3 regions of the Streptomyces sp. NPDC053076 genome follow, and region 1 is predicted to be linked to each of the others. Evidence: riboswitches for the same ligand, from Rfam matches in the RefSeq annotation. Region 1 holds a riboswitch; each other region holds the start of a gene.
What was found. A riboswitch is a leader RNA that binds a small molecule or an ion and turns the genes downstream of it on or off. The one in region 1 is predicted to bind S-adenosylmethionine.
Positions count from the first base shown of each region.

Region 1 (9,745 bases):
GGTCAACCGGCCGAACCTCACCAGCGTCGGAACCATCATCTGGCTGAGTTCCGAGCTGATGTTCTTCGCGGCCCTCTTCGCGATGTACTTCACCCTCCGGTCGGTGACCGGACCGGCTCACTGGAAGGAGATGGCGGAGGCGCTCAATGTGCCCTTCTCCGCCACGAACACCACGATCCTGGTGCTCTCCTCCCTCACCTGCCAGCTCGGCGTGTTCGCGGCCGAGCGCGGCGATGTGAAGAAGCTCCGTGGCTGGTTCATCCTCACCTTCATCATGGGTGCGATCTTCATCGGCGGTCAGATCTTCGAGTACACGGAGCTGGTGAAGAAGGACGGCATCTCGCTGTCCTCCGACCCGTACGGCTCGGTGTTCTACCTGACCACCGGCTTCCACGGCCTGCACGTGACGGGTGGCCTCATCGCCTTCCTGCTGGTCCTCGGCCGTACCTACATGGCCAAGAGGTTCACCCACGAGCAGGCGACCGCCGCCATCGTCGTGTCCTACTACTGGCACTTCGTCGATGTCGTCTGGATCGGCCTCTTCGCCACGATCTACCTGATCAAGTAGCGGGACCGCTCCCGCACATCCAGAAGCACCGACGCAGAAGATCCTGACACCGGGGTAATCCGTGAAAAAGCTCTCCGCACGACGACGCCATCCGCTGGCGGCGGTCGTCGTCCTACTCCTCGCGCTGGCGGCCACTGGGGGGCTGTACGCCGCGTTCGCGCCCGCGGGCAAGGCGCAGGCCGATGACACCTCCCAGTCCCTGACCATCAAGGAGGGCAAGAAGCTCTACGAGGTCGGCTGCGCCAGCTGCCACGGCACCGGTGGCCAGGGCTCCTCCGACGGACCGAGCCTCGTCGGCGTGGGCGCCGCGGCCGTCGACTTCCAGGTCAGCACCGGCCGGATGCCGGCCGCGACCTCGCAGGGCGCCCAGGTCCCGAAGAAGAAGCCCATCTACACGCAGGCCCAGATCGACCAGCTCGCCGCGTACGTCGCGTCGCTGGGTGCCGGCCCGAGCGTGCCGACCGAACAGCAGTACGGCCCGGAGGGCGCGGACATCGCCGCGGGCGGTGAGCTGTTCCGCACCAACTGCGCGCAGTGCCACAACTTCACCGGCAAGGGCGGCGCCCTGACCAAGGGCAAGTACGCGCCGAGCCTTGAGGGTGTCGCTCCGAAGCACATCTACGAGGCCATGCAGACGGGCCCGCAGAACATGCCGTCCTTCCCCGACACCACGATGTCGGAGAAGAACAAGAAGGACATCATCGCGTACCTGAACGCGGTCAACGGCAGCAAGACGGAGAACCCCGGCGGCCTGGAGCTGGGCGGCCTTGGGCCGGTCAGTGAGGGTCTGTTCGCCTGGATCTTCGGCCTTGGCGCGCTGATCGCGGTCGCCGTCTGGGTCGCCGCTCGGACCGCAAAGGCCAAGAAGTCATGAGTAGCCAAGACATTCCAGAAGAGAACCTGCCCGCTGAGCAGGACCACGCACACGGCGCGGTAGGGATCGCGGACGAGGAGAACCCGTTCGCCGACCCGGGGCTGCCGCCGCACGAGCACCGGATCCAGGACGTCGACGAGCGGGCCGCCAGGCGGTCCGAGCGCATGGTCGCCCTGCTGTTCACGGTGTCGATGCTGGCCACCATCGCCTTCATCGTCGCGTACCTGGTGATCCCGAACGACAAGGCGATCTTCGTCTTCCCGATCGGTCACCTCAGCGCGATGAACTTCACGCTGGGTCTCACCCTCGGTGTGGCGCTGTTCTGCATCGGCGCGGGTGCGGTCCACTGGGCCCGCACCCTGATGTCCGACGTCGAGGTCGCCGACAAGCGTCACCCGATCGAGGCTCCCGCGGACGTCCGGGCGAAGGTGCACGCGGACTTCCGCCAGGGCGCCAAGGAGTCGGCGATCGGCCGCCGCAAGCTGATCCGCAACACGATGTTCGGCGCGCTGGCCCTGGTGCCGCTCTCCGGTGTCATGCTGCTCGGCGGCCTCGGCCCGGCGCCCGGTACCAAGCTCCGGCACACGATGTGGGCCAAGGGCAAGCGCCTGGTCAACATGAACACGAACGAGCCGCTGCGTCCCGAGGACGTCGCCGTCGGCTCTCTCACCTTCGCCAAGCCCGACGGCCTGGAGGAGAAGTCCGAGGAGTTCCAGACGGAGATCGCCAAGGCGGCCCTGATGATCGTCCGGCTTCAGCCGGGCAACATCAAGGACAAGCGCGAGCTCGACTGGTCGCACGAGGGCATCGTCGCCTTCTCCAAGATCTGCACCCACGTCGGCTGCCCGATCTCGCTGTACGAGCAGCAGACGCACCACGTGCTGTGCCCGTGCCACCAGTCCACCTTCGACCTCTCCGACGGCGCCCGAGTGATCTTCGGCCCCGCCGGCCACGCCCTGCCGCAGCTGCGCATCGGTGTGGACAGTGAGGGTTACCTCCAGGCGCTCGGCGACTTCGAGGAGCCCGTCGGTCCTGCATTCTGGGAGCGCGGATGAGTACTGCATCGAACGAAACGCCTTCATCCGCCGGCGCGGCGGGCCGCTCTCGCGGGAAGGCACCGGCCGGCGAGCGCGTCGCCGACTGGGCCGACGGCCGGCTCGGGATCTACTCCCTGGCCAAGGCCAACATGCGTAAGATCTTCCCCGACCACTGGTCGTTCATGTTGGGCGAAGTGTGCCTGTACAGCTTCATCATCATCATCCTGACGGGTGTGTATCTGACGCTGTTCTTCCACCCGTCGATGAACGAGGTGGAGTACCACGGCAGCTACATCCCGCTTCAGGGACAGCTGATGTCCGAGGCGTTCAACTCGACCCTGCACATCTCCTTCGACGTGCGCGGTGGTCTGCTCATCCGGCAGATCCACCACTGGGCCGCGCTGATCTTCCTCGCCGGCATGTTCGTGCACATGATGCGCGTGTTCTTCACCGGCGCGTTCCGCAAGCCGCGTGAGATCAACTGGCTGTTCGGCTTCCTGCTGTTCGTCCTCGGCATGTTCACCGGCTTCACCGGTTACTCGCTCCCGGACGACCTGCTCTCGGGCACCGGTGTCCGCTTCATGGAGGGCGCGATCCTGTCCGTGCCGATCGTCGGCACGTACCTGTCGTTCTTCCTGTTCGGCGGAGAGTTCCCCGGCCACGACTTCGTCGCCCGGTTCTACTCGATCCACATCCTGCTGCTGCCGGGCATCATGCTCGGCCTGATGGTGGCGCACCTGATCCTGGTCTTCTACCACAAGCACACGCAGTACGCGGGTCCCGGAAAGACCGAGAAGAACGTCGTCGGCATGCCGCTGCTGCCGGTGTACATGGCGAAGGCCGGAGGCTTCTTCTTCCTGGTCTTCGGTGTCATCGCGGCCATCGCGGCGGTCGCCCAGATCAACCCGATCTGGGCCATGGGCCCCTACCGTCCGGACCAGGTGTCCACCGGCGCCCAGCCCGACTGGTACATGGGCTTCGCCGAGGGTCTGATCCGCTTCATGCCGGGCTGGGAGATCAACTTCTGGGGCCACACGCTCGTCCTGGGCGTGTTCATCCCGCTGGTGCTCTTCCCGCTGGTCCTGGCAGTGATCGCGGTCTACCCGTTCATCGAGTCCTGGGTCACCGGCGACAAGCGCGAGCACCACATCCTGGACCGCCCGCGCAACGCCCCGACCCGTACCGCGTTCGGTGTCGCCTGGGTGACGATCTACATGATCACCCTGGTCGGCGGTGGCAACGACCTGTGGGCCACGCACTTCAACCTGTCGATCAACGCCGTCACCTGGTTCGTCCGGATCTTCTTCTTCGCCGGACCGGTCATCGCGTTCATCGTGACCAAGCGGATCTGCCTGGGTCTCCAGCGCCGCGACCGCGACAAGGTGCTGCACGGTCGGGAGACCGGCATCATCAAGCGCCTGCCGCACGGTGAGTTCATCGAGGTGCACGAGCCGCTCAGCCAGGAGCAGCTGCACACTCTCACGGCCCACCACCAGTACGAGCCGGCCGAGATCGGCCCCACGGTCGACGAGAACGGTGTCGAGCGCAAGGTGCCGGCCTCGCAGAAGCTGCGGGCCAAGCTGTCCAACAGCTACTACGGCGAGGACAGCCAGATCCCGAAGCCGACCGTCGAGGAGTACAAGGAGATCACGAGCGGCCACGGCCACCACTGATCCCCGCGTCGCCACGCCACGCTGAAGGGCCCCGTCCGCACCCCGGACGGGGCCCTTCGTCCTGCCTCGGGCTGGATAGGGTGGTGTACGACGTTTCAGCACTGTCTACAAGGAGCGGCTGATGAGCGCTGTGACCCCCGCTGGAGGCGACACCGCGGCGGGCCGCTCCTGGCCCGTCCTGCTGAACGGCCTGCTGGACGGCCGGAACCTGTCCGCCGACGACACCGCCTGGGCGATGGACCTGATCATGCGCGGGGAGGCGACCGACGCGCAGATCGCCGCGTTCATGGTGGCGCTGCGGGCCAAGGGCGAGACGGTCGAGGAGATCACCGGACTCGTGCGGACGATGTACGCGCACGCCAATGTGATCGAGGTGCCCGGCCCGGCCGTCGACATCGTCGGCACCGGCGGTGACGGCGCCAAGACGGTGAACATCTCCACCATGTCCTCCATCGTCGTCGCGGGCACGGGCGCGAAGGTCGTCAAGCACGGCAACCGCGCCGCGTCCTCCGCCTCCGGCTCCTCCGACGTCCTGGAGAAGCTGGGAATCAACCTGAACCTGACCCCGCGGCGGGTCGCCGAGGTCGCCGAGGAAGCCGGCATCACCATCTGCTTCGCGGTGCGGTTCCACCCGTCCCTGCGCCATGTCGCCCCGGCACGCTCCCAGTTGGGCATCCGGACCACGTTCAACGTGCTCGGTCCGCTGACCAACCCGGCCCAGGTGCGGTCGCAGGCCGTCGGTGTGGCCGACCCCCGCATGGCGCCGATCGTGGCCGGTGTCCTCGCCGAGCGCGGCAACTCCTCCCTGGTCTTCCGGGGCGACGACGGCCTGGACGAGCTGACCGTCACCGCTCCCTCCCGGGTGTGGGTGGTCCGCGACGGCAAGGTCACGGAGGAGAGCTTCGACCCGCGGGACGCCGGTATCGACCTCGTCCCCGTGGAGGCCCTGCGCGGCGCCGACGCCTCCTACAACGCGGAGGTCGCCCGCCGGCTGCTCGACGGCGAGCGGGGGGCCGTACGGGACGCCGTACTGCTGAACTCGGCGGCGGCGCTGGTGGCGCTGCGGCCGGCGGACGCGCCGTTCGCCGAGCAGATCCGCGCGGGCATGGCGCAGGCGGCGGAGTCGATCGACTCGGGCGCGGCCAAGCGCTCGCTGGAGCGCTGGGTGGCCGCCAGCAACGCGTGACCTCACCGGGAGTCGTCCCGCGATCCGGACACCGGTTGCGGGACGACGATCATTTCGCGTACTTTCCTGTACCAGGTCATGAGTGACAGTCATGAGGCCCCGGCCGACTGTCCGGCAACCCTCCGTCCGTGGCGGGGTGCCCCGGGTGAAGACCAGGCCGTGGACAGCAAGGTCCACGGCAAGCGCGGATCCCTCGCGAACCCGGGGATCCTGGTCGTCGAGGAGTCTTCCGTGAGCATGCGAATGCGTTAGGGCCGCAGAGCCCCGCCTCCGCACACCCCTTTCTCTCTTCTTCGCTTTCCTGTCACGGGAGTTCCGCCATGTCCGTCTCCACCGCTGCCATCGACCAGTCCGTTTGCACCCCTCTGCCCGTTCTGGGGCGAGATGTCACCGTCCCGTTGGTCACCGGAGGCGAAGTCGGCTACGCGGCGCTCGACTACGCGGCCAGCGCCCCCGCCCTCCAGCGCGTCTGGGACGACGTCGCCGCGTACGCCCCGTACTACGGCAGTGTCCACCGCGGTGCCGGCTACCTCTCCCAGCTCTCCACCGACCTGTTCGAGAACGCCCGCAGGACGGTCGCCGAGTTCCTCGGCTGCCGGCCGGCCGACCAGGTGGTCTTCACCCGCTCGACCACCGACTCCCTCAACCTGCTGGCCCGCGCGCTCCCGGCCGGCTGCCAGGTCTTCGTCTTCGAGACCGAGCACCACGCCTCCCTGCTGCCCTGGCAGGACGCGAACGTCACCTACCTCAACGCCCCGCGCACCCCCCGGCAGGCCGTCGAGACTCTGGAGCGGGCCCTCGCCGACCGCACGGTGTCCCTTGAAGGGGGCCACGGCCCGGCCCTGGTCTGCGTCACCGGCGCCTCCAACGTCACCGGCGAGCTGTGGCCGGTGCGGGAACTGGCCGCCGCCGCGCACGCCCACGGCGCCCGGATCGTCCTGGACGCCGCCCAGCTGGCCCCGCACCACCCCGTCGACATCGCCGGCCTGGACGTCGACTGGGTCGCCTTCTCCGGCCACAAGCTGTACGCCCCCTTCGGCTCCGGTGTCCTCGCGGGCCGCGCCGACTGGCTCCAGGCGGCCGAACCGTACCTCGCGGGCGGCGGCGCCAGCCGCAAGGTCACCCGGCGGCAGGACGGCGGCGTGGACGTGGAGTGGCACGAGAGCGCCGCCCGCCACGAGGCCGGCTCCCCGAACGTCATCGGCGCCTACTCCATCGCCTCGGCCTGCAAGGCGCTCACCGAGGCCGGCTGGGACGCCCTCGTCGCCCGCGAGCAGCACCTCGTCCGCACGGTCCGGGAGGGCCTCGCCGAGGTGCCCGAGGTGCGGATCCTCTCCCTCTTCGGCGACGACGCCCCGCGCGTCGGTGTCATCTCCTTCGTCGTCGACGGCTGGAACAGCTCCCACTTCGCCGCCGCGCTCTCCGCCGAGTACGGCATCGGCGTTCGCGACGGCCTGTTCTGCGCCCACCCGCTGGTCCGCACGCTGCTCGGCACCGACCCGCAGACCCAGGGCGAGTGCGGCGCCCCCGAGGCGGCGCCGGGGGAGAAGTCCCTCAACGCCATCCGTGTGAGCTTCGGCGCGGGCACCCCGGACGAGCACGTCGAGCGGTTCGTGAAGGCCGTCAGGGAACTGGTCCGGGACGGCGCCAAGTGGCAGTACCGCACGGAGGAGGGCCGCTGCGTCCCGGCGGTCTGAAGCCGACTGCACGGACGGCCGACCGCAAGGGGCGCGGTGCTGTGCCGACATGCGGCTCCGCCGCGTGAGCGCGAGCAACCGCGACGGACCCGCAGCGGCCGTGGCGTGGTGGTGGACCCGCAGCGGCCGTGGCGCCGTGACGGGCCCGCGGCGGCCGTGGCATGGTGGTGGACCCGCAGTGGCCGTGGCGTCGTGACGGGCCCGCGGCGGCCGTGGCGTGGTGGTGGACCCGCAGTGGCCGTGGCGTCGTGATGGACCCGCAGTGGCCGCGGCGTCGTGACGGACCCGTACCCGCCGTGGCACGCGACGGCCCGTGCCCGCCGTGGCGCCGCACGCGGCGAACGGCCGGGCGACGTCCACCGGGCCGCCGGCGCCCCATACACTCCCTCTGCCAGCAGCCAGACCGGGGGGAGCACGGAGTGCGATCGCTGCGCGCAGCCGACCCGCGCCACATCGGCCCGTACGAAGTCACGCACAGACTCGGCGCGGGCGGCATGGGCGAGGTCTACCTCGCCCGGTCCCGGGGCGGGCTACGCCTCGCGGTGAAGGTGGTGCGGACCGAGCACGCCGAGGACCGCACTTTCCGGGCCCGCTTCCGCCACGAGGTCCGTGCCGCGCAGACCGTCGGCGGCGCGGACACGTACACCGCGCGGGTCGTGGACGCCGACACCGAGGCCGAACGGCCCTGGATGGCAACGGAGTTCGTCGCGGGCCCGAATCTGCGGGACGCCGTCCTCGACCACGGCGCGCTGCCCGGTCCCGCGGTGCGGATCCTCGCCGCCGCGCTCGGCGAGGCGCTGACCGCGATCCACGCCAAGGGCCTGGTACACCGCGATCTGAAGCCGTCGAACATCCTGCTGGGCCCGGACGGGCCCCGGGTCATCGACTTCGGGATCGTCCGGGCCCTGGAGGCCACCGCGCTGACCCGCACCGGCGCGGTCGTCGGCTCGGTCGGCTACGTCTCGCCGGAGCAGATCCGCAACGGCGGCCAGGTCGGACCGCCGAGCGATGTCTTCTCCCTCGGTGCGGTCCTCGCCTACGCGGCGGCCGGCCGGGAACCGTTCGGCGAGGGCCAGGACTCGGTGGTCCTGCTGCGCATCCTCACCCGCGACTTCGACCTGTCCGGCGTGCCGGAGGGGATCCGGCCGCTGGTGACCGCCTGCCTGCGCGAGGACCCGCTGGAGCGTCCGGAGCCGGCGGAGATCGTGGCGAGCGCCGGATTCACCCCGGACACCCTGCGCACCGGCGTCCGCCCGGGCTGGTACGGCCCCGCGACCCGCCCGCGCCCGGTCCCCGACGACCGTCCCAGCGGCGTGGAGTACCTGGCCCCCGCGACCCTCGCCCCCACGCCTCCCTCCGGGACGTCCGCGGCTCCCGCCCCCGTGGCCGCGCCCGAGACGTCCGCGGCGTCCGCGGCGCCCGCTTCGGTGACGGCCTTCGGTACGCCCAAGACGCCCGCTTCCGCGTCCGCGACGGCGTCCGGGGCGCCCGCTTCGGTGACGGGCTCCGGGACGCCCGCGCCCGTATCCAAGCCCGCGCCCGAGTCCGCGCCCGTGTCCGCGCCCGAGCCCGTGTCCGCGCCCGAGCCCGTGTCCGCGCCCGAGCCCGTGTCCGCGCCCGCGCCCGTGTCCGCGCCCGCGCCCGTGTCCGCGCCCGAGCCCGTGTCCGCGCCCGAGTCCGCGCGCGTGTCCGCGCCCGCGCCGGCGCCCGCGTCCGGGGTGCACGCGAGTCCCGTCTCCGGCACCGTCCCGGTGCCGGCCGCGGCGCCCACCGGTCCCACGGTTCCCGTCCGTCGTCCGGGCTCCGTCGCCCCCGGCCGCCGCCGTCTCCTCGCGACCCTCGCGGGTGGAGCCGTCGTCGGCGGGCTGGCGGGAGGCGGCTGGCTGCTGAAGTGGGGCTTCACCGCCGAGAGCCAGGGCATGAGCGGCGGCTACCGGGCGCCCGACCCCTCGGACCCCGACATGACGGCGGTCCCGGCCGCCGCCCGGTCCGCCGTGCTGCGCTGGCAGTACGACCTCGGCGGCATCGGCGGCCTGGACGGCGCCTGCTGCGCGCTCTCCCCGGACGGTTCCGTCGTCTACGCCGGCACCTCCGGCGGCGTCCTGCACGCCCTCAACCGGGACGGCTCGGGGCGCTGGAAGGTCCGCCTCGGCGACGACGTCTCCACCCCCGTGGTCACCCGGGACGCCGTCTACTGCGTGGTGGGCTTCCACGCCGACGACGTGCGCCGGCTGACCGCGGTCAGCCCGTCGGGCAGCCCGTTGTGGACCCGCACCCTCGGCGACCGGCGGTACGCCGTCCCGGTGCCGCTCGGCTCCGGCGTGCTGGTCTCCGTCGGCGGCACGGACACGGGCGGGCTGCGCCGCTACGACGGCGACGGTCGCGAGCGGTGGACCGCCAGGACCCCGGCCGGACCCACCGGTACCCCCCTCGTCTCGGGCGAGGTGGTCTGCACGGGCAGCTACGGCGACACCCTGCTGGCGCTGGACGCGCGGGACGGGTCGCGGAAGTGGCAGGTGTCGGCGGGCACCGATGTCACGGCGGTCGCCCTCGCGGGCGGCACCCTGCTCGCGGACGCCGCCGGCACGCGCCAGGGCTTCCGGGTCACGGACGGCCGGCGCCTGTGGCGCCGGGAGGCCGACACCGGGCCCCTGACCGCGGGCACCCGGGCGCTGGCCGTCGGCACGGAGTCGCAGACGGTGTACGCAGT
Region 1 covers NZ_JBITZL010000002.1:987,829-997,573, forward strand. The annotation lists gene ACIGYR_RS11690 (heme-copper oxidase subunit III) at 1-568, shown strand, start outside; gene ACIGYR_RS11695 (c-type cytochrome) at 630-1,442, shown strand; gene ACIGYR_RS11700 (Rieske 2Fe-2S domain-containing protein) at 1,439-2,497, shown strand; gene ACIGYR_RS11705 (cytochrome bc complex cytochrome b subunit) at 2,494-4,152, shown strand; gene trpD (anthranilate phosphoribosyltransferase) at 4,274-5,338, shown strand; SAM riboswitch class IV at 5,413-5,529, shown strand; gene ACIGYR_RS11715 (aminotransferase class V-fold PLP-dependent enzyme) at 5,659-7,035, shown strand; gene ACIGYR_RS11720 (PQQ-binding-like beta-propeller repeat protein) at 7,455-9,745, shown strand, end outside.

Region 2 (9,745 bases), on a different contig from region 1:
TGCCGCTCGGTCCCGAGGAGGCGCAGGCCGAGACGATGCAGTGGCTGCTCAGCGGCGGCAACGGCGGCAGCGGCTACACCGACGACATCGGCACCTACACGATCGACTCCCAGGCGAACGTCTCGACCTTCACCTGGCTCAAGGACGAACTGGTCGACAAGGACCTGACCGGCCCGGTCGCTCCCGGCAAGCTCAACCGCGCCGCCGCCTTCGCCGCCTTCGCGGACGGCCAGGTCGGCATGGTCAACGGGCACCCGACGCTGATCCAGCAGGCCGCCAAGAAGGGCGTGAAGTTCGGCATGGTGCCGATGCCGGGCCGCACCGGCACGGCCAGGGCCTCGATGGGCGTCACCGACTGGATGATGGGCTTCAGGCAGCACGGGCACGCCGAGCAGATCGGTGACTTCCTCGACTTCGTCTACTCGAAGAAGAACGTCCTCGAGTTCTCCCGGACGTACGGGCTGCTGCCGGTCACCGGCTCCGCCTCCAACGCCATGAGCGCGTCGGACACGGGCGCGGACAAGGCCCTGCGCCCCTTCCTTGAGCAGCTGCCCACCTCCGAGCTGTACCCCGTCGGCAAGACCTCCTGGGCGGCGGTCAGCGCTGCCGTGAAGCAGAACATCGGCCAGGCGGTGGCCCCCGGCGGCAGCCCCTCCGGCGTACTGACCCGGTTGCAGTCGACGGCCACGGCGGCCGACAGCAGCAGCGCCAACTAGGGACTGTCGGTGCCCGGCGCTACGGTGGCCCGCATGGAACTGGGCAGCCGAGAGAAGGCCATCCTCGCGCTGGAGCGCCGGGGTTTCCCCGGCGCCGGCGCGAAGGAACGGGCGATCCGCGAGGAGCTGGGCCTGGCCCCGATCCGCTACTACCAGCTCCTCAACGCCCTGCTGGACGACGAGCGGGCCCTGGCCCACGACCCGGTGACGGTCAACCGCCTACGCCGGATCCGGGAATCCCACCGCACCGAACGCTGACCGATCCACCCGAACGGATGCGTGCTTGCGGCTACCGAGCCGAACGCCAGGCGCGTCCTTCGGCTCACCGAGCCGAGCGTAGGCCACGTGTTCATGCCGACCGAGCCGACCGGAGGGCGTCTTCTTCAGCCGGCCGAGCCGACCGGAGAGCGTCTTCTTCAGCCGGCCGAGCCGACCGGAGGGCGTCTTCTTCGGCTGGCCGAGCCGACCGGAGCGTGCGTGCTTGTGTCGGTCGAGGCGGGCGGAGGGTGTCTTCTCCGGCCGGCCGAGGCGGTTGGCGGGTGCCTTTTCGGTCGGCCGAGTCGGGTGGTGGGTGGGCGGGGCGGGGTCCAGGGGCGGAGCCCCTGGCGGGGTCTGGGGCGGAGCCCCAGGCGTATCCCGGCCCGAGCCGGATAGTGTCCCGGTATGGACCCTCTGCCCACTCCGCAGACCCACCCCGGCCGAGAAGGACTCGCCGCCCTGCTCGCGCAGCCCCGCACCGCACTGATCGGCCTCGACTTCGACGGCACACTGGCCCCCATCGTCCCCGACCCCGAACAGGCCCGCGCCCACCCCGAGGCCGTACCGGCGCTCGCCGCGCTCGCCCCGAAGATCGCCTCCGTCGCGGTGATCACCGGCCGTCCGGCCGAGGTCGCGGTCCGCTACGGCGGCTTCGACGGCGTCCCCGGCCTGGAGCACCTGACCGTCCTCGGGCACTACGGCGCCGAACGCTGGGACGCGGCCACCCGCACCGTCACCGCCCCCGCCCCGCACCCCGGCGTCGCCGCCGTCCGCGCGGAGCTGCCGGGCCTGCTGGAGCGTACCGGCGCCGGTGCGGGCACGTGGATCGAGGAGAAGGGCCGGGCCGTCGCGGTCCACACCCGCCGCGCCGCCGACCCGCAGGCCACGTTCGAGTCCCTGCGGGCCCCCCTCGCCGCCCTCGCCGCCCGGCACGGCCTGATCGTCGAACCCGGCCGCATGGTCCTGGAGCTGCGCCCGCCGGGCATGGACAAGGGCGTGGCCCTGCTCGACCACGCCCGCACCACCGGCGCCGGCTGTGTCGTCTACGCCGGCGACGACCTGGGCGACCTCCCCGCCTTCACCGCGATCGAGGAACTCCGCAAGAACGGCACTCCCGGCCTGCTGGTCTGCAGCGGCAGCACCGAGGTCACCGAGCTGGCGGAACGGGCCGACCTGGTGGTGAACGGCCCGGAGGGAGTCGTGGATCTGCTGCGCCGGCTGGCCGCTCATCTCGGCTGACCGGCCCCCGCACCCGGCTCGTCCGAACGGCCGTGGCGGCCGGCGGCTCGGCTGACCGGTACCCGCACCCGGCTCGTCCGATCCTGCCGCGCCGGTCGGCCGCTCAGCTCGGTCGGCCGGTCAGCTCGGCTGGCCGGTCAGCGCGTCCAGCTGGTCCAGGAACCACCGGGCCGGCGGCAGCGCGGTCGCGGCGGCGGCCAGCCGCTTGCAGCGCGCCGCCCGCTCCTCCGTCGGCAGGCTCAGCGCCTCGTGCAGCGCCTCCGCCGTCCCGCCGATGTCGTACGGGTTCACCGTGAACGCGTCCGCGCCCAGTTCCTCGTACGCCCCGGCCTCGCGCGACAGCACCAGCGCGCAGCCCTCGTCGGAGACGACCGGGACCTCCTTGGCGACCAGGTTCATGCCGTCCCGGATGGGGTTCACCAGCGCCACGTCGGCCAGCCGGTACGCGGCCAGAGAGCGCGCGAAGTCGTCCTTCACGTGCAGCACCACCGGCGTCCAGCCCGGCGTGCCGTAGTGCTGGTTGATCTCGTCCGCGACCCGCTGCACCTCGGCGGTGTACTCGCGGTACACGGCGAGGTCCTGGCGGGAGGGGTAGGCGAACGCCACGTGGACGACCCGCTCACGCCACTCGGGGTGGTCCTCCAGCAGCTGCCGGTACGCCAGCAGTCCGCGCACGATGTTCTTCGACAGCTCCGTGCGGTCGACCCGGACGATGGTCTTGCGGTCCGCCCCGATCTCCTCCCGCAGCGCCGCCATCCGCTCGGCCACGTCCTCCTGGTGCGCCCGCTCGCGCAGGAAGTCCGCGTCCGCGCCCAGCCCGTGCACCCCGATCCGGGTGCCGGAGGGGATGCCGGGTCCGAGCACCGCGTGACAGCAGTCCCGGAACGCGCCCGCCCACCGCTCGGTGAGGAAGGCCGCCCGGTCCGCGCCCAGGATGCCGGTCAGCAGCTCGGCCGCGATGTCGTCGGGCAGCAGCCGGAAGTAGTCCGGCGGGGCCCACGGGGTGTGCGAGAAGTGGCCGATGCGCAGGTCGGGGCGGAGCCGGCGAAGCATGCGGGGGGCCAGGGCCAGGTGGTAGTCCTGGATCAGCACCGCCGCACCCTCGGCCGCCTCCTCGGCCAGCGCCTCGGCGAACGCCCGGTTGTAGGTCTCGTACGACGCCCACTGCCGCCGGAACTCCGCGTCGAAGACCGGCTCCAGCGGGGTCTGGTACAGCATGTGGTGGACGAACCAGAGCACCGAGTTGGCGATGCCGTTGTACGCCTCGGCGTGCACGGCCGCGTCGATGTCGAGCATCCGCACCCGCTGCCCGCCCGTGTCCCCGGCCGGCAGCAGCCCGCCGTCCGCGCGCCGGACGGCCGCCCGGTCGCCGTCACCCAGCGCGGCGCACACCCACACCGAGTCCGCGTCCGAGCCGATGGCGGACAGCCCCGAGACCAGCCCGCCGCCGCCCCGCCTGGAGTGCAGCGAGCCGTCCTCGCGTACCTGATAGGAGACCGGGCCGCGATTCGACGCGACCAGCACCTGAGCTTTTTCGGCAGCAGCGCGGGTGGAAGCCATACGCCTCAACCTAGCCCGGCCCGCAAACGCTCAAACGTACGTTCCGGCCGGGAAGCCGACCGTATACGGCCCGTTCACGCCACCTTCCGGTCGGCGTACTCCGCGATCTCCACCATGGGCGGCCGTTCCTCGGTGTCCACCGAGTAGGTGCGCGGCTCGAAGCCGTCCTCGCCCCGCTCGAACTGGGTCAGCGAGGGCCGGATCAGATGACCGCGGGCCAGCCGGAGCTGGGCCGTGCGGTAGATGGCGGCGGCCATCCGGCCGAGGGCCTGGCCGTCCTGGTGGCGGTGCTTGCGCACCCCCACGTCCACCTGGGCCAGCGCGTCCAGGCCGACCAGGTGCAGCGCGTCCACCAGCATGCCCAGCTCCACGCCGTAGCCGACGGGGAAGGGCAGCTGCTCCAGCAGGGAGCGACGGGCCGCGTACTCGCCGCCCAGCGGCTGCACGAAGCCGGCCAACTGCGGCCAGTGCATGTTCAGCAGCGGGCGGGCCATCAGCTCGGTGACCCGGCCGCCCTGCCCGGCGGTCCCGCCGGGGGCGAGCGGACCGGACCCGGCGGCGAGCGGACGGTCGTACATCGCCTTGACCAGGTCCACGCCCGGCTCGGTGAGCAGCGGGCCGACGATCCCCAGGACGAAGTCGGAGGAGAACTCCTTCAGATCGGCGTCGATGAAACAGAGGATGTCCCCGCCGGTGACCAGCAGGGAGCGCCACAGCACTTCACCCTTTCCGGGGACGGCCGGGAGGCGGGGCAGTATCTCGTCGCGGTGCACGACCCGGGCGCCCGCGGCGGCGGCGACCTCGGAGGTGCGGTCGGTGGATCCGGAGTCCACGACGACGATCTCGTCGACCAGCGGAGCCCGCTCCACGAGGTCGTGACGGATGGCGGTGACGATGTCGCCGACCGTCTCCTCCTCGTTGAGCGCGGGCAGCACGACGCTGATCGTCTGGCCGGTGCGCTGCTTGGCGGACAGGATCCGGTGGAGAGGGCGATCGGCCACGGACCAGGAGCGGGTGGCCAGCCAGCGCTCGACTTCTTCCAGCACGGTCTGCGGCTCCTCACTGTTCGTGACCACACGGGTGGGCCGTGTGATCCATCTCGCGGTTCGGACGACTATCTCAACTGTCCTGGCCTTCGGTTACAGTCTTGAACAACGCCGATGACCATCGCATGTCGGGGGTCGCGCGCGTTCACAACCGAATACCGCTCATCCAGAGGGGCAGAGGGACACGGCCCGATGAAGCCCCGGCAACCCTCCAGCCGGTTCTCGTAGATCATTCCTGATCATCTCCGCGAGGCTCCCGGCTAGGGAAGGTGCCAAATCCGTCTCACGGCGAGATGCGTCGTGAGGAAGATGAGGAGAAAGGGCCTCGCCTCCATGGCTGTGCAGACAGTTGCAAGCACCAGTGACTCCACCGTAGACCTCGGTCCCGCCGCCGCCCTGAGCTGTCGCGAGTGCGGTCATCGGGTGCCGCTCGGCCCGGTCTTCGCCTGCGAAGAGTGTTTCGGCCCGCTGGAGATCGCCTACGACTTCTCCGCTCACGACACCGAGGAACTGCGCCGCCGCATCGAGGCGGGCCCCGCGAACATCTGGCGGTACGCGCCCCTGCTGCCGGTCCCGGCGGACGTCGCGGAGAAGCCCAACCTCAACCCGGGCTGGACCAAGCTCGTCAAGGCCGACAACCTCGCCCGCGAGCTGGGCGTGACCGGCGGCCTGTACGTGAAGGACGACTCCGGCAACCCCACACACTCGTTCAAGGACCGGGTGGTCGCCCAGGCCCTGGAGGCCGCCCGCGCCTTCGGCTTCACCACGCTCTCCTGCTCCTCGACGGGCAACCTGGCCGGTGCCGTCGGCGCCGCCGCCGCCCGCGCCGGCTTCCGCTCGTGCGTGTTCATCCCGCACGACCTGGAGCAGGGCAAGGTCGTCATGGCCGCCGTCTACGGCGGTGAGCTCATCGGCATCGAGGGCAACTACGACGACGTGAACCGCTTCTGCTCCGAGCTGATCGGCGACCCGGCCGGCGAGGGCTGGGGCTTCGTCAACGTCAACCTGCGCCCGTACTACGCGGAGGGCTCCAAGACCCTCGCGTACGAGATCTGCGAGCAGCTCGGCTGGCAGCTGCCTGACCAGATCGTGATCCCGATCGCCTCCGGCTCCCAGCTCACGAAGATCGACAAGGGTCTCCAGGAGCTGATCAAACTGGGACTGGTCGAGGACAGGCCGTACAAGATCTTCGGCGCGCAGGCCGAGGGCTGCTCCCCGGTGTCCACGGCCTTCAAGGCCGGGCACGACGTGGTGCGCCCGCAGAAGCCGAACACCATCGCCAAGTCCCTGGCCATCGGCAACCCGGCCGACGGCCCCTACGTCCTGGACATCGCGCGCCGCACCGGCGGTGCCGTGGAGGACGTCACGGACGCGGAGGTCGTGGACGCCATCAAGCTGCTGGCCCGCACGGAGGGCATCTTCGCCGAGACGGCGGGCGGGGTGACCGTCGGCGTCACCCGCAAGCTGCTCAAGGACGGCGTGCTGGACCCGGCGAAGACCACGGTCGTCCTCAACACCGGCGACGGCCTGAAGACCCTGGACGCGGTGGCCGGGACCGGCCTCACCGCCACCATCCGCCCGACCCTGGACTCCTTCCGAGAGGCTGGCCTCGCATGAGCGTGACCGTTCGCATCCCCACCATCCTGCGCACCTACACCGGCGGCCGGGCCGAGGTCGCCGCCGAGGGCGCGAACCTCGGCGAGGTCATCGCCGACCTGGAGAAGAACCACACCGGTATCGCCGCCCGGGTCCTGGACGACCAGGGCAAGCTGCGCCGCTTCGTGAACGTGTACGTCAACGACGACGACGTCCGTTTCGAGCAGGGCCTGGAGACGGCGACCCCCGAGGGCGCCGGTGTCTCGATCATTCCGGCCGTGGCCGGAGGCTGATTATTACCTTCGGTAACCTCGGTTACCGGCTGTACATCGAATTGCCCCCTCCGTGAGAGAAGCGGAGGGGGCAATTCTGCGTGATTGAGCGCGGTAGAGTTGGGGAACGCGGTCGTGACCTTCGGGTCGCGGGCCCTGGAATCATGCCGCCCGCCCGACAAGAAGTAGCCAAAGTGTGCGGGTTATCTGCGGCTTTTGTGCCTTTCGCGGGGCCCGACTTGCCCTGACGTCGGGTGAATTCTCCCCACTTCCCGGACCGTGCGCGTCCAGAATTCTCGTCCGATTGACCTGTTGCAGACGGCAGTTGGACAGATACATTCAGCCGCGGTCGACGCGTTCCGGCGCACGCCCCCGGCCAATGGGGGGTGAGGTCTGACCCGGGTCCGCGAAGTGTGGATCTGTGCAAGGGCCAGTAATAGGGGAGTTAGGCATGGCTCAGGGCACCGTCAAGTGGTTCAACGCGGAGAAGGGGTACGGCTTCATCGCGGTCGACGGTGGTGCGGACGTCTTCGTCCACTACAGCGCCATTCAGATGGACGGCTACCGCACCCTGGAGGAGGGCCAGCGGGTGGAGTTCGAGATCTCGCAGGGCCAGAAGGGCCCGCAGGCCGACATGGTCCGCCTCAGCGCCTGAACGTTTCTTGTCCGAAGGGCCCGCACCTCGCAGAGGGTGCGGGCCCTTCGCCGTCCCCGGTCCGGTGTTCGCGGGTGGCTGACGGCGGCCCCGTTCCCGGGTGAGGCGCTTGCACTCGACCATGCCGAGTGCTAATCATTGCGTTAGCACTCTGAAGGTGAGAGTGACAACGAAGGACCGGGTCGGTGAGGCCCGCAGGCCAGGTGGGGCAAGGAACCACGCGGCCGGCGAGCCGTCCGTCGCGGGCGCGGGCGCGGTCCGAAGGAATCACCCCCAGTCCTGGAGGGACCACTTCACATGGCCAAGATCATCGCGTTCGACGAGGAGGCGCGGCGCGGCCTCGAGCGCGGCATGAACCAGCTCGCGGACGCCGTGAAGGTGACGCTCGGCCCCAAGGGCCGCAACGTCGTCCTCGAGAAGAAGTGGGGCGCCCCCACGATCACCAACGATGGTGTCTCCATCGCCAAGGAGATCGAGCTCGAGGACCCGTACGAGAAGATCGGCGCCGAGCTGGTCAAGGAAGTCGCCAAGAAGACGGACGACGTCGCCGGTGACGGTACGACCACCGCGACCGTGCTCGCCCAGGCCCTGGTCAAGGAGGGCCTGCGCAACGTCGCCGCCGGTGCCAACCCGATGGCTCTGAAGCGCGGTATCGAGAAGGCCGTCGAGGCCGTCTCCGCCGCCCTGCTGGAGCAGGCGAAGGACGTCGAGACCAAGGAGCAGATCGCCTCCACCGCGTCCATCTCCGCCGCCGACACCCAGATCGGCGAGCTGATCGCCGAGGCGATGGACAAGGTCGGCAAGGAAGGCGTCATCACCGTCGAGGAGTCCCAGACCTTCGGTCTGGAGCTGGAGCTCACCGAGGGTATGCGCTTCGACAAGGGCTACATCTCGGCGTACTTCGCCACCGACATGGAGCGGATGGAGGCGTCGCTCGACGACCCGTACATCCTGATCGCCAACTCCAAGATCTCCTCGGTCAAGGACCTGCTCCCGCTGCTGGAGAAGGTCATGCAGTCGGGCAAGCCGCTGCTGATCATCGCCGAGGACGTCGAGGGCGAGGCCCTGTCGACCCTGGTCGTCAACAAGATCCGCGGCACCTTCAAGTCCGTCGCCGTCAAGGCCCCGGGCTTCGGTGACCGCCGCAAGGCCATGCTCGGCGACATCGCCATCCTCACGGGCGGCGAGGTCATCTCCGAGGAGGTCGGCCTCAAGCTGGAGAACGCGACCCTGGACCTCCTGGGCCGCGCCCGCAAGGTCGTCATCACCAAGGACGAGACCACCATCGTCGACGGCGCCGGCTCCTCGGAGCAGGTGGGCGGCCGCGTGAACCAGATCCGCGCCGAGATCGAGAACAGCGACTCCGACTACGACCGCGAGAAGCTGCAGGAGCGCCTGGCGAAGCTCGCCGGCGGTGTCGCGGTCATCAAGGCCGGTGCCGCCACCGAGGTGGAGCTCAAGGAGCGCAAGCACCGCATCGAGGACGCCGTCCGCAATGCGAAGGCCGCCGTCGAGGAGGGCATCGTCGCCGGTGGTGGCGTGGCCCTGCTCCAGGCTTCCCAGGTCTTCGAGAAGCTGGAGCTGGAGGGTGACGAGGCGACCGGCGCCAACGCCGTGCGCATCGCCCTGGAGGCCCCGCTGAAGCAGATCGCCGTCAACGCCGGCCTCGAGGGCGGTGTCGTGGTGGAGAAGGTGCGCAACCTGACCCCGGGCCACGGCCTGAACGCCGCGACCGGTGAGTACGTCGACCTGGTCGCCGAGGGCATCATCGACCCGGCGAAGGTGACCCGTTCCGCGCTGCAGAACGCCGCCTCCATCGCCGCGCTGTTCCTCACCACCGAGGCCGTCATCGCCGACAAGCCGGAGAAGGCCGCCGCGCCGGCCGGCGGCGGCATGCCGGGCGGTGACATGGACTTCTGATCGACCCCGGTCGATCACCCGTCCTACGGACCGAGGGCGGTACCCCCAGCTTCCGGCTGGAGGTACCGCCCTCGGGCGTTCCCGTGTTCCGGTGCGTGCTCGCTCAGGGGGCGATGCGCAGGGCGGTGAACCGCGGCCGGGCGAGATCCTCCGCCTCGTCGCGGACGGCCAGCGACACGCCGCCGCTGGTGCGCGCCGACACCGGCTTGGTGGTGGCGCGGGCCGTCAGCGAGGTCCGGCCGTTGGCGGGGTGCGGGTTGATGTCGTGGTAGGCGAGGACGATCGGCGCGCTCGTGCGCGACACGGCTGCCATGGGCCGGGTGTCCGAGCCGGTGGCGGGCGGCGCGACCTGGTCGGTCACCGTGCGCCGCGTGGCGTCGTAGTGCCAGGCGGTGAGGAACGGGGGGCCCGGTCGATTCACCCGGTTGCCGGTCGGCTCGCCATATGTCGGGAGTCACACGCCACCCGCCCGGGAGGGGGAAT
Region 2 covers NZ_JBITZL010000009.1:183,370-193,114, reverse strand. The annotation lists gene ACIGYR_RS31710 (ABC transporter substrate-binding protein) at 1-716, shown strand, start outside; gene ACIGYR_RS31705 (DUF3263 domain-containing protein) at 750-974, shown strand; gene otsB (trehalose-phosphatase) at 1,380-2,213, shown strand; gene ACIGYR_RS31695 (trehalose-6-phosphate synthase) at 2,334-3,773, opposite strand; gene ACIGYR_RS31690 (glucosyl-3-phosphoglycerate synthase) at 3,848-4,819, opposite strand; SAM riboswitch class I at 4,979-5,135, shown strand; gene thrC (threonine synthase) at 5,153-6,436, shown strand; gene ACIGYR_RS31680 (MoaD/ThiS family protein) at 6,433-6,708, shown strand; gene ACIGYR_RS31675 (cold-shock protein) at 7,139-7,342, shown strand; gene groL (chaperonin GroEL) at 7,640-9,262, shown strand; gene ACIGYR_RS31665 (hypothetical protein) at 9,366-9,683, opposite strand.
Region 2: another riboswitch for S-adenosylmethionine. It lies ahead of thrC (threonine synthase); the one in region 1 lies ahead of ACIGYR_RS11715 (aminotransferase class V-fold PLP-dependent enzyme).

Region 3 (9,745 bases), on a different contig from region 1:
TGGCCGCGTCCCGGATCTCGGCGTCGTCCTCCCAGCTGTCCCAGAGCCGGCGTACGACTTCCACGTGGTCGGCGGCCTCGTCGAACAGCTCGGCGAGCAGTTCCCGCGCGGCCGGGCCGTCGAAGGAGTCGATCGGTCGGATGGTGCGGCGGCCGAAGTGCGCGGCCTCGTCGGTGCGGGCGGAGATCCGGACGCGTACGCCCGCGCGGCCGGCGCTGATGTGGTCGAGGGTGGCGATCGCCTTGGAGATGTGGAACGGCTCGGTGTGCGTGGTCACCACGGTCGGGATCAGACCTATGTGCCGGGTGAGCGGGGCGACGCGGGAGGCGATGAGGACCGCGTCGAGCCGGCCGCGGACCTGGTCGGTGCGCTCGTCGGGTGCCAGGGGCAGGGAGGACTGGGGGCCGAGGCCGTCCTCGAGGGTGACGAAGTCGAGCAGGCCGCGTTCGGCCTCGGTGATCAGGTCGGCCCAGTAGCCGGCGGTGAACAGGTCCCGGGGGCGGGCGACCGGTTCGCGCCAGGACGCGGGGTGCCAGCCGGTGCCGTCCAGGGCGACGGCGAGATGCAGGTGTGCGGAGGGGGTCGGTGACACGTCGGTGCCTTCCTTGAGGTCCGTACGAGGAGTACGAGGAACACCGGCTCGCGGGAGCGGGCGACCGCCGGGTCAGGCGGCGTCGGCCGGCGGCGGGCGCGGCAGGAGGTGACCTGGGCCGGGGCGGGGCCGGGCAGGACGCAGAGTGAACCCGGCCGGCTCGGACAGCAGGTCAGGAGTTGTCCAGTGGCAGACCGGGCGGGTTGATCTTCGATGTGGCCACGGCCTCGTCGGAGAGGTTGTAGGCGGCGAGCCACTTGGCGTACTGCCCGTGCCCGATCAGGTAGTTGACGGCGTCCGCGAGGGGTCCGGCGAGCCCGCTGTCCTTCTTGGCGGTGGCGGCGATCAGGCCCTGGAGCGTCGCGCCGGCGCCGGAGAAGCTGCCCGCGCTGCGGGTGGGGGCAGGCGTGTGCGCGGTCTGCCGGGCACGGTAGGCGACCCCGGGGTTGGGGCCGAAGAAGGCGTCGATCTTTCCGCTGTTCAGCGCCAGGTTGATGGCGTTCTGGTCCGGGAAGTACTTGACGGTGAGTTTCTTGCCCTCCTTGGCCAGCTTGGCTTTCCACACCAGCAGGATCTTCTCCTGGTTGGTGCCGGAGCCCACGGAGACCGTCCGGCCGGCGAGGTTCTCGTAGTCGCCGTCGAAGTTCCAGGTGCTCTTCTTCAGCACCTCGAAGGCCAGATTGTCCTTGCGGTAGGAGGCGAAATCGTACTTCTTCTTGCGTTCCTCGGTGTCGGTGACGTTGGAGAAGGCGACGTCGACCTTGCCGCTGTCGAGGCCGACGAAGAGGTTCTCCCAGGTGGAGTTCCGGATCTCGGGTTCGAGGCCGAGGACCGCGGCCACCAGGCGGCCGAGGTCGGGCTCGGAGCCGGTGAGGGTGTGCTGGTCGCTGCCGACGAAGTTCAGCGGCGCGGATCCCGAGGGCAGGGCACCGACGCCGATGACGAGCTTGCCGCTCCTGCGGACGGAGGCGGGCAGTCGGGCGCTGATGGACTTGACTTCGGAGACCTTCAGCTCGGTCTCCCGCGCGGCCCCGTTGGACTGCCGTCCCACGGTCACCGTGCCGGCCGGACCGGTGGTGGTGGCGGCGTCGCTGTCTCCTCCGCAGGCGGCGAGCCCGCCGGCGAGGGAGAGGGTCACGGTCGCCGCGGTGAGGCCGCGTATCAGGCTGCGCCGGGAGAACTGGCTGGGCATGGCTGTCCTTGTCGTTCGGGGAGTTTCACTGTGGACGGGGCAACGGGCGGACGGTCGCATCACTTCGCCGGGTGCGGGGCCGGGCACCGGGGCCGGCTCGTGGTCATACGGCGGCTTCCCTGCGCAGCCGGGCCCGCAGCTCGGTCAGCCCGGCCCGGGCCTTCTGCAGCGGGGTCGGCGGCAGGGCGCGGGTGGCACCCCGGGCGTAGTACCGCTCGACGTAGAACTGGACGACGGACACGGCGCTGGTGAGGATCAGGTACCAGACGGTGGCGACCAGCAGCAGGGGCACGATGTCACCGGGGTAGGTGTTGCCCATCGACTGGACCGTGCCGAACAGGTCGAGCAGGGACACGTAGAACACCAGGGACGTGCTCTTGATCAGGCCGATCAGCTGGTTGACGTAGTTGGGCGTGATGGACCTCAGGGCCTGCGGGAGGACGATCCTGCGGAACTGGCGGGCTCGGGGCAGGCCGAGGGCGGCTGCCGCCTCGTGCTGCCCCTGGTCGACGGAGAGTATGCCGCCGCGGACCACCTCGGCCGCGTACGCCGCCTCGTTGAGGCTGAGGCCGACGACGGCGATCGCCGTGTCGGTGGCCAGCTTGGACTCGTCGAAACTGACGAAGGCCGGTCCGAACGGCACGCCGAGGCTCAACGTCCGGTAGAGGGCGCTGAAGTTGTAGAGGAAGATCAGCACCACGATCAGCGGGACGGAGCGGAACAGCCAGGTGTAGGTCCAGCTGACCGCGCGCAGTACCGGGCTCCTGGAGAGCCGGCCGAGTGCCAGCAGGACGCCGCCGACGAGCCCGAGGACGGCGCTGAGCGCGGTGACCTCGAGGGTGACGAGGAGGCCGTCGAGAACGGCCGGGCGCAGGAACCAGTAGCCGAAGCGGCCCCACTGGTAGAAGGGGTTCGTGACCAGTCCGTGCAGGATCTGCGCGACGAGCACGAGGACGACGGCGGTGGTGATCCACCGACCGGGTCGACGCACCGGCCGCACTCGGGCAGCGGACTCTGATTTTGCCACTGTGCCGGTCGGTGGGGGCGCGTCGGCGAGGGAGACGGCGGCGCCTGCGGGTTCACTCATGAGGGGCTCCGGCGGAGTCGGACACCCCGGGGCCGCGAACGAGCGGACGTGGGCCAGGACGGCGCTGTGAGGCGGCGCACGGACCGGCGCGGAACCGGGGGCTGGGCGGACAACGGCACACCGGGCGGAGGGTGCGCGGCGGGAACGCGGGGCTGAGCGGAGAGGTCAGCCCTGGCGGCGGGCAGAGCCCGGCGCGGTACACAGTGCGCTGTTCACGCGGAGCAGATCGACGGCGCGGTCGGTGACGAGCCGACCGGCGTGCGACGGTACGCGGCCCTGGGGGCGGCTCGCGGCCGTCCTGGGAGCTGCGTCCATGGCGTCACCTGTCACTGTCCGGCCCCCTGGGGGGCTCGCGCTTACCGAGAACGTCGTCCGGTCCGGTCGTCACCTGGGGCACCCCACCGCGATGCGAGGGTTGCCGGTCAGCGAGCCAGGGCCTGTCGCTGACACTCATGACCGTTCTTGAGCCGTAAGTAAGGCAGTTGACCGTTCGAATGTCAACGGCCGTCCGCCCAGCGGACTTCGAAGGACCGCTCTCACCTGCGGGAAGTGTCCGAGGCGTCCGCGGCATGGCGCGCCCAGTCCAGGATCTGGACAGCGGCTCCGGCGGCCTCCAGCCCCTGGCAGCGACCGTGGTGGCGGCGGTTGATGCCGTCGAGGTCGAGATGGCGGCCGAAGGCGGGGTGCCCGGCCAGCCGGCGGGCGTAGGCCCACAGCGCGCGGTGGCCGGCGATGCGGTGGACGGCGGCGGCGTCGAGATGGCAGCGGTGGACGGTGTCGAGCTGCACCAGGGACACCCACAGCTCGATGTCGGCGGCCGTGAGCCGGTCGTCGGCCAGGTACTCCTCCCCGCTCAGCCGCCGCTCCAGCCGGCCCAGGGTGTCCAGCAGCACATCGAGCGCGGCGGCCCGCTCGGCCGGGTCGGCACCGGCCCGGCCGGCGCGCTGGGCGGCCTCCTCGATGCCCTCGGCGCACATCCGCCGGACCGCCTCGATCACGGACTGGAGGCCGCCGGGATACAGGCGGGCGTGGCCGCCGTGCCGGAACTGGTCCAGGTCGCACAGGATGTCGGGGGCATGGGTGCTGACGATGCGTCCGGACCAGTCGTCGCTGAGGACGGGCGCGAGCGCCGGGCCGGTGTAGTGGTGGGCGCTCGCCTCGTACAGCGGGCGCAGCGCCGCGTGGCCACCGCCGGGACAGTCCGGTGTGGCGGGCAGGAGGACGACCGGACAGTGGCCGTCCAGGCCGAGCAGGCTGTGGCCGACGGCGAGGCGCAGTCCGTCGGGGCACGCGGTCGACAGGTGGAGCCGGTAGCGGTGCGGCACCGCGTAGTGGCCGCTGCGCGCGTCCCGGCCGATCCGGCCCCGGAAGACGGGGACGGGACGGCGGGCGGACGGGACGGCGGCGAGCGGAGTGCTGGACATGCGTCTCCCCGGGGTGTGGGCGTGCGGACGGGTGATCCGGCGCGGTCGTGGCCGGTCGAAGGAGGGCGCGGGGCCCGCTTCAGCGGCTGCGGCTGATCGCGCTGCAGACGCGCTGGAGGTCGATGTGGCGGCGGGAGGTGAGCAGGGGTGCGCGCAACGGCGTCCGGCGCGTGGGGCCGGTGCCCGTTCCGAGGCGCGTCATGATTCCCTACCTGTTCACTAGGATTCCCTTCCCTGGAGTGTCGATCCGGCTCCGTACGACGTCAAGGGGGCGTCCACGCCTGGGACTCCGGGCCGGCCGCAGGGACGGTGCAACCAGGCGCGCGACGGGTCCTCCCGGAACCGCGCGGGGTCTCCTCAGCGAGAGAAACATGTGACATAGTACTGCCCGTGGCGAAGCGACTGACCTGCGATGTCGTGGTCGTCGGAGCCGGGATGGTGGGTGCGGCCTGTGCGCTGTACGCCGCCCGGACCGGCCTCGACGTGAGGGTGGTGGACCGGGGCCCGGTGGCGGGCGGCACCACCGGGGCGGGCGAGGGCAACCTGCTCGTCTCCGACAAGGAACCCGGACCGGAGCTGGAACTCGCCTTGTTGTCGGCCCGGTTGTGGGCCGGTCTGGCCGATGAGCTGGGCACCGCGATCGAGTACGAGCCCAAGGGCGGTCTCGTGGTCGCCTCCACCCCCGCCACCCTGGCCGCGCTGCGGGACTTCGCCGCGGGCCAGCGCGGGGCCGGCGTCCTGGCCGTACCGGTCGACGCGGACCGGCTGCCCTGCCTGGAACCGCACTTGGCACCGGGCATGGCGGGCGGAGTGCACTATCCGCAGGACGCCCAGGTCATGCCCGCGCTCGCCGCCGCCCGGCTGCTTTGCGCCTCCGGGGCCCCGCTGCACATGGGCCACACCGTGACGGGCGTACTGCGTGCGGCGGACGGCACGGTGTACGGCGTACGCACCGACCGGGGCGACATCCACGCGCCGGCGGTGGTGAACGCGGCCGGCACCTGGGGCGGTGACCTGGCGGCACTCGCCGGCGTCCGGCTGCCGGTACTCCCCCGGCGCGGCTTCGTCCTGGTCACCGAGCCGTTGCCGCGGATGGTCCGGCACAAGGTGTACGCCGCGGACTATGTGGCCGACGTGGCCAGCGACTCGGCCGCTTTGCGCACCTCGCCGGTCGTGGAGGGCACGGCCGCGGGACCGGTGCTGGTCGGCGCCACCCGGGAGCGGGTGGGCTTCGACCGCTCGCTCTCGCTGCCCGCCGTACGGGCGCTCGCCGCCGGGGCGATCGGGCTGTTCCCGTTCCTGGAGCGGGTCCGCGCGCTGCGCGCGTACGCGGGCTTCCGGCCGTATCTGCCCGACCACCTGCCGGCGATCGGCGCCGACCCGCGGGCGCCCGGCCTGTTCCACGCCTGCGGGCACGAGGGGGCGGGCATCGGACTCGCCCCCGGCACCGGGCAGTTGATCGCGCAGGCGCTCACCGGGAAGACACCGGAGCTGGACCCCACGCCGTTCCGGCCGGAGCGGTTCGACACCGATGGAGGCGACGAACGGTGAATCCGATGGAGTTGACCCGGGCCCGGCCGGGCGCGGCCCGCACCGTCACCTTCGACGGCCGTCCCCTCGAGGTGCTGCCGGGCCAGACGGTGGCGGCGGCGCTCTGGGCGGCGGGCGTGACGGCATGGCGCAGCACCCGGGGCGCCGGCCGGCCCCGCGGGGTGTTCTGCGGCATCGGGGTGTGCTTCGACTGCCTGGTGACCGTCAACGGCGCCCCGAACCAACGGGCTTGCCTGGTGCCGGTGCGCCCCGGTGACGTGATCCGCACGCAGGAGGGGACGGGCCGGGACGATGACTGAGCGACCGCGCCTCGCCGTCGTCGGCGCGGGCCCGGCCGGCCTCGCCGCGGCCCTGGCGGCAGCCGCACGAGGCGTCCAGGTCACCCTCGTCGACGCCGCCGACCAGGCGGGCGGCCAGTTCTACCGGCAGCCTGCCGCCGCCCTCGGCGCGCTGCGGCCCCAGGCACTGCACCACCAGTGGCGCACCTGGGAACGGCTGCGGACCGGCCTCGACCGGCATCGCGCGGCCGGCCGCCTCACCCACCTGACCGCTCATCATGTCTGGTGCGTGACCCGGGACCCGGGCTCCGGAACGTTCGGCGTGCACGCCCTGCGCGGGCCCGCCCAGGAGGAGAGCGCCACCGTCCGGGCAGACGCCGTGCTGCTCGCCACCGGCGGGTACGAACGGGTGCTGCCCTTCCCGGGCTGGACCCTGCCGGGGGTCGTCACGGCGGGCGGCGCGCAGGCCATGCTCAAGGGCGGCCTGGTGCTGCCCGGGCGGACGGCCGTGGTCGCCGGGAGCGGGCCGCTGCTGCTGCCGGTGGCGACGGGGCTCGCCGCGGCCGGTGCACAGGTCGCCGCCCTGGTCGAGTCCGCCGACCCCGCCACGCTGCTGCGCCGGGCGCCCGCGCTGGCGCTCCAGCCGGGCAAACTCGCCGAAGGCGCCGGATACGCGGCCCGGTTGCTGCGACACGGTGTGCGCACCCTGACCCGGCACACCGTCGTGGCGGCGCACGGCACCGACCGGCTGGAGGCGGTCACGGTGGCCGCGCTCGACCGGGAGGGACGCCTGCGACCGGGCGGCGGCCGCCGGATCCGCTGCGACACCCTCGCCGTGGGCCACGGCATGCTGCCGCACACCGACCTCGCCGAGAGCCTCGGCTGCACCCTGTCCGGCACCGCCGTACGGGTCGACGACGAGCAGCGCACCGACGTGTCCGGCGTCTGGGCCGCCGGGGAGGCCACCGGCGTCGGCGGTGCGGCGCTCGCGCTCGCCGAGGGGCACATCGCCGGGCGCTCGGCCGCCGCCCGGCTGCACGGCAGCGCACCCGACCCACGCCACTGGGCCACCGCCGCCCGGGCCAGGACCCGGCTGCGGGAGTTCGCCGCGGTTCTCGACGCGGTGTACGAGCCGCCGGCGGGCTGGGCGGGCCGGGTGCCGGACGACACCGTGGTGTGCCGCTGCGAGGAGGTCACCGCCGGCGAGGTGCGCGGTGCCGTGGACCCGCTCGGCGCCGGGGACCTGCGCACCGTGAAACTCCTGTCCCGGGCCGGGATGGGCTGGTGCCAGGGCCGGATGTGCGCGCCCGCGGTGGCGGGCCTGACCGGTTGCCCGCTCACCGCCGGCCGGAGGCCGTTCGCCCGGCCGGTACCGCTCGGCGTCCTGGCCGGCCTGCCGGACACGGACGCCGGCCTGCCCGAGACGGACGCCGGTCCCCCGGGCACGGACGCCGGCCCGGCCGAATCGGACGTCGGCCCCCATGAAGCGAACGTCGGCCTGCCCGAAGCGCACGTCGACCTGCCGGAAGCCGACTGAACCCGGGAGTGGATCCCCGGGGTCGCGTCCCACCTCCAGCTCACCGGCCGTCAGTAATATGTCACACTCTACCCGTGAGGGATCGCCCATGACGCACCTCGAGAACCGTCCCTGGCGTGGCCTCCTCGTCGCCACCGCCCTCCCGCTCCGTGACGACCTCTCGGTCGACCACGACCGCTACGCCGAGCACTGCGCCTGGCTCGTCGCGAACGGCTGCGACGGCGTCGTACCGAACGGCTCGCTCGGTGAGTACCAGGTACTCACCCCCGAGGAGCGCGCCCGGGTGGTGGAGACCGCCGTGGCCGCTGTCGGCGGGCAGCGCGTGATGCCGGGTGTCGCCGCGTACGGCGCCGCGGAGGCCCGCCGCTGGGCGGAGCAGGCGGGCGAGGCGGGCTGCGCGTCGGTGATGCTGCTGCCGCCCAACGCCTACCGCGCCGACGAGCGGTCCGTCCTCGCCCACTACGCCGAGGTCGCGAAGTCGGGCCTGCCGGTGGTCGCGTACAACAACCCGATCGACACCAAGGTGGACCTGGTGCCCGAACTCCTCGCCCATCTGCACGGCGAGGGGCTCGTGCACGCCGTCAAGGAGTTCTCCGGTGATGTCCGCCGCGCCTACCGGATTGCCGAACTCGCTCCGGAACTCGATCTGTTGGTCGGCGCCGATGACGTACTGCTGGAACTGGCGGTGGCCGGTGCCAAGGGCTGGGTGGCCGGATACCCCAACGCGCTGCCCCGTGCCTCGGCGGAGCTGTACCGCGCCGCGACGGCCGGTGACCTCGGCACCGCGCTCCCCCTGTACCGGCGACTGCACCCGCTGCTGCGCTGGGACTCGCGGGTGGAGTTCGTCCAGGCGATCAAGCTCTCCATGGACGTCGTCGGGCGGTACGGCGGACCGGTGCGCCCGCCCCGCGTACCGTTGTCGGCCGAGCAGGAGGCCGCGGTCCGCGCGGCCACCGAGAAGGCCGTCGCCGCGGGCCTCGGGTGAAGGAGCCGGACATGCGCAGCAAGCTCGTCCTGCACGCCGTCGACTCGCACACCGAGGGCATGCCGACCCGCGTGATCACCGGCGGGATCGGCACCCTCCCCGGCGCGACGATGAACGAACGGCGGCTGTACTTCCGGGAACACCTCGACCACGTCAAGCGGCTGCTGATGAACGAGCCGCGCGGCCACTCGGCGATGAGCGGCGCCGTCCTCCAGCCGCCGACCCGTCCCGACTGCGACTGGGGCGTCGTCTACATCGAGGTCTCCGGCTATCTGCCGATGTGCGGGCACGGCACGATCGGGGTGGCCACCGTGCTGGTCGAGACCGGCATGGTGGAGGTCGTGGAGCCGGTGACCACCATCCGGCTCGACACCCCGGCGGGGCCGGTGGTCGCCGAGGTGGCGGTGGAGAACGGCGCCGCGCGGAACGTCACCCTGCGGAACGTCCCGTCGTTCGCCGCCGCCCTGGACCGCGAGATCACCCTGTCCGACGGCCGCACCGTCACCTACGACCTCGCCTACGGCGGCAACTTCTACGCCATCCTCCCGCTCGACGCCTTCGGGCTGCCCTTCGACCGCGCCCGCAAGGACGACATCCTGGCGGCGGCCCTGTCGCTGATGCGCGCGATCAACGAGCGGGAGGAGCCGGTGCATCCGGAGGATCCGTCGATCCGCGGCTGCCACCATGTGCACCTCTACGCTCCCGGCGCGACGGCCCGGCACTCGCGCCACGCGATGGCGATCCACCCGGGCTGGTTCGACCGCTCTCCGTGCGGCACCGGTACGAGCGCGCGCATGGCCCAACTGCACGCACGCGGTGAACTCCCTTTGCACACCGAGTTCGTGAACGAGTCCTTCATCGGTACCCGGTTCACCGGGCGGCTGCTGGGGACGACGGAGGTCGCCGGGGTGCCGGCCGTGCTGCCCAGCTTCACCGGCCGCGCCTGGATCACGGGTACCGCGCAGTATCTGCTGGACCCGGCCGATCCCTTCCCGGAGGGGTTCGTCCTCTAGACTCACCCGGTGATGCGTGACATGGCACAGAACACGCCGGGGGCACAGACGCCCGCGCTCCCCCGGCTCGGCGGCCGGCGGAGCAG
Region 3 covers NZ_JBITZL010000001.1:828,892-838,636, reverse strand. The annotation lists gene ACIGYR_RS03385 (LLM class flavin-dependent oxidoreductase) at 1-592, opposite strand, end outside; gene ACIGYR_RS03380 (transporter substrate-binding domain-containing protein) at 765-1,784, opposite strand; gene ACIGYR_RS03375 (amino acid ABC transporter permease) at 1,888-2,871, opposite strand; SAM riboswitch class IV at 3,219-3,329, opposite strand; gene ACIGYR_RS03370 (glutathione S-transferase C-terminal domain-containing protein) at 3,408-4,295, opposite strand; gene ACIGYR_RS03365 (putative leader peptide) at 4,375-4,497, opposite strand; gene ACIGYR_RS03360 (NAD(P)/FAD-dependent oxidoreductase) at 4,686-5,846, shown strand; gene ACIGYR_RS03355 ((2Fe-2S)-binding protein) at 5,843-6,145, shown strand; gene ACIGYR_RS03350 (NAD(P)/FAD-dependent oxidoreductase) at 6,138-7,661, shown strand; gene ACIGYR_RS03345 (dihydrodipicolinate synthase family protein) at 7,750-8,646, shown strand; gene ACIGYR_RS03340 (proline racemase family protein) at 8,658-9,659, shown strand; gene ACIGYR_RS03335 (GntR family transcriptional regulator) at 9,672-9,745, shown strand, end outside.
Region 3: another riboswitch for S-adenosylmethionine. It lies ahead of ACIGYR_RS03375 (amino acid ABC transporter permease); the one in region 1 lies ahead of ACIGYR_RS11715 (aminotransferase class V-fold PLP-dependent enzyme).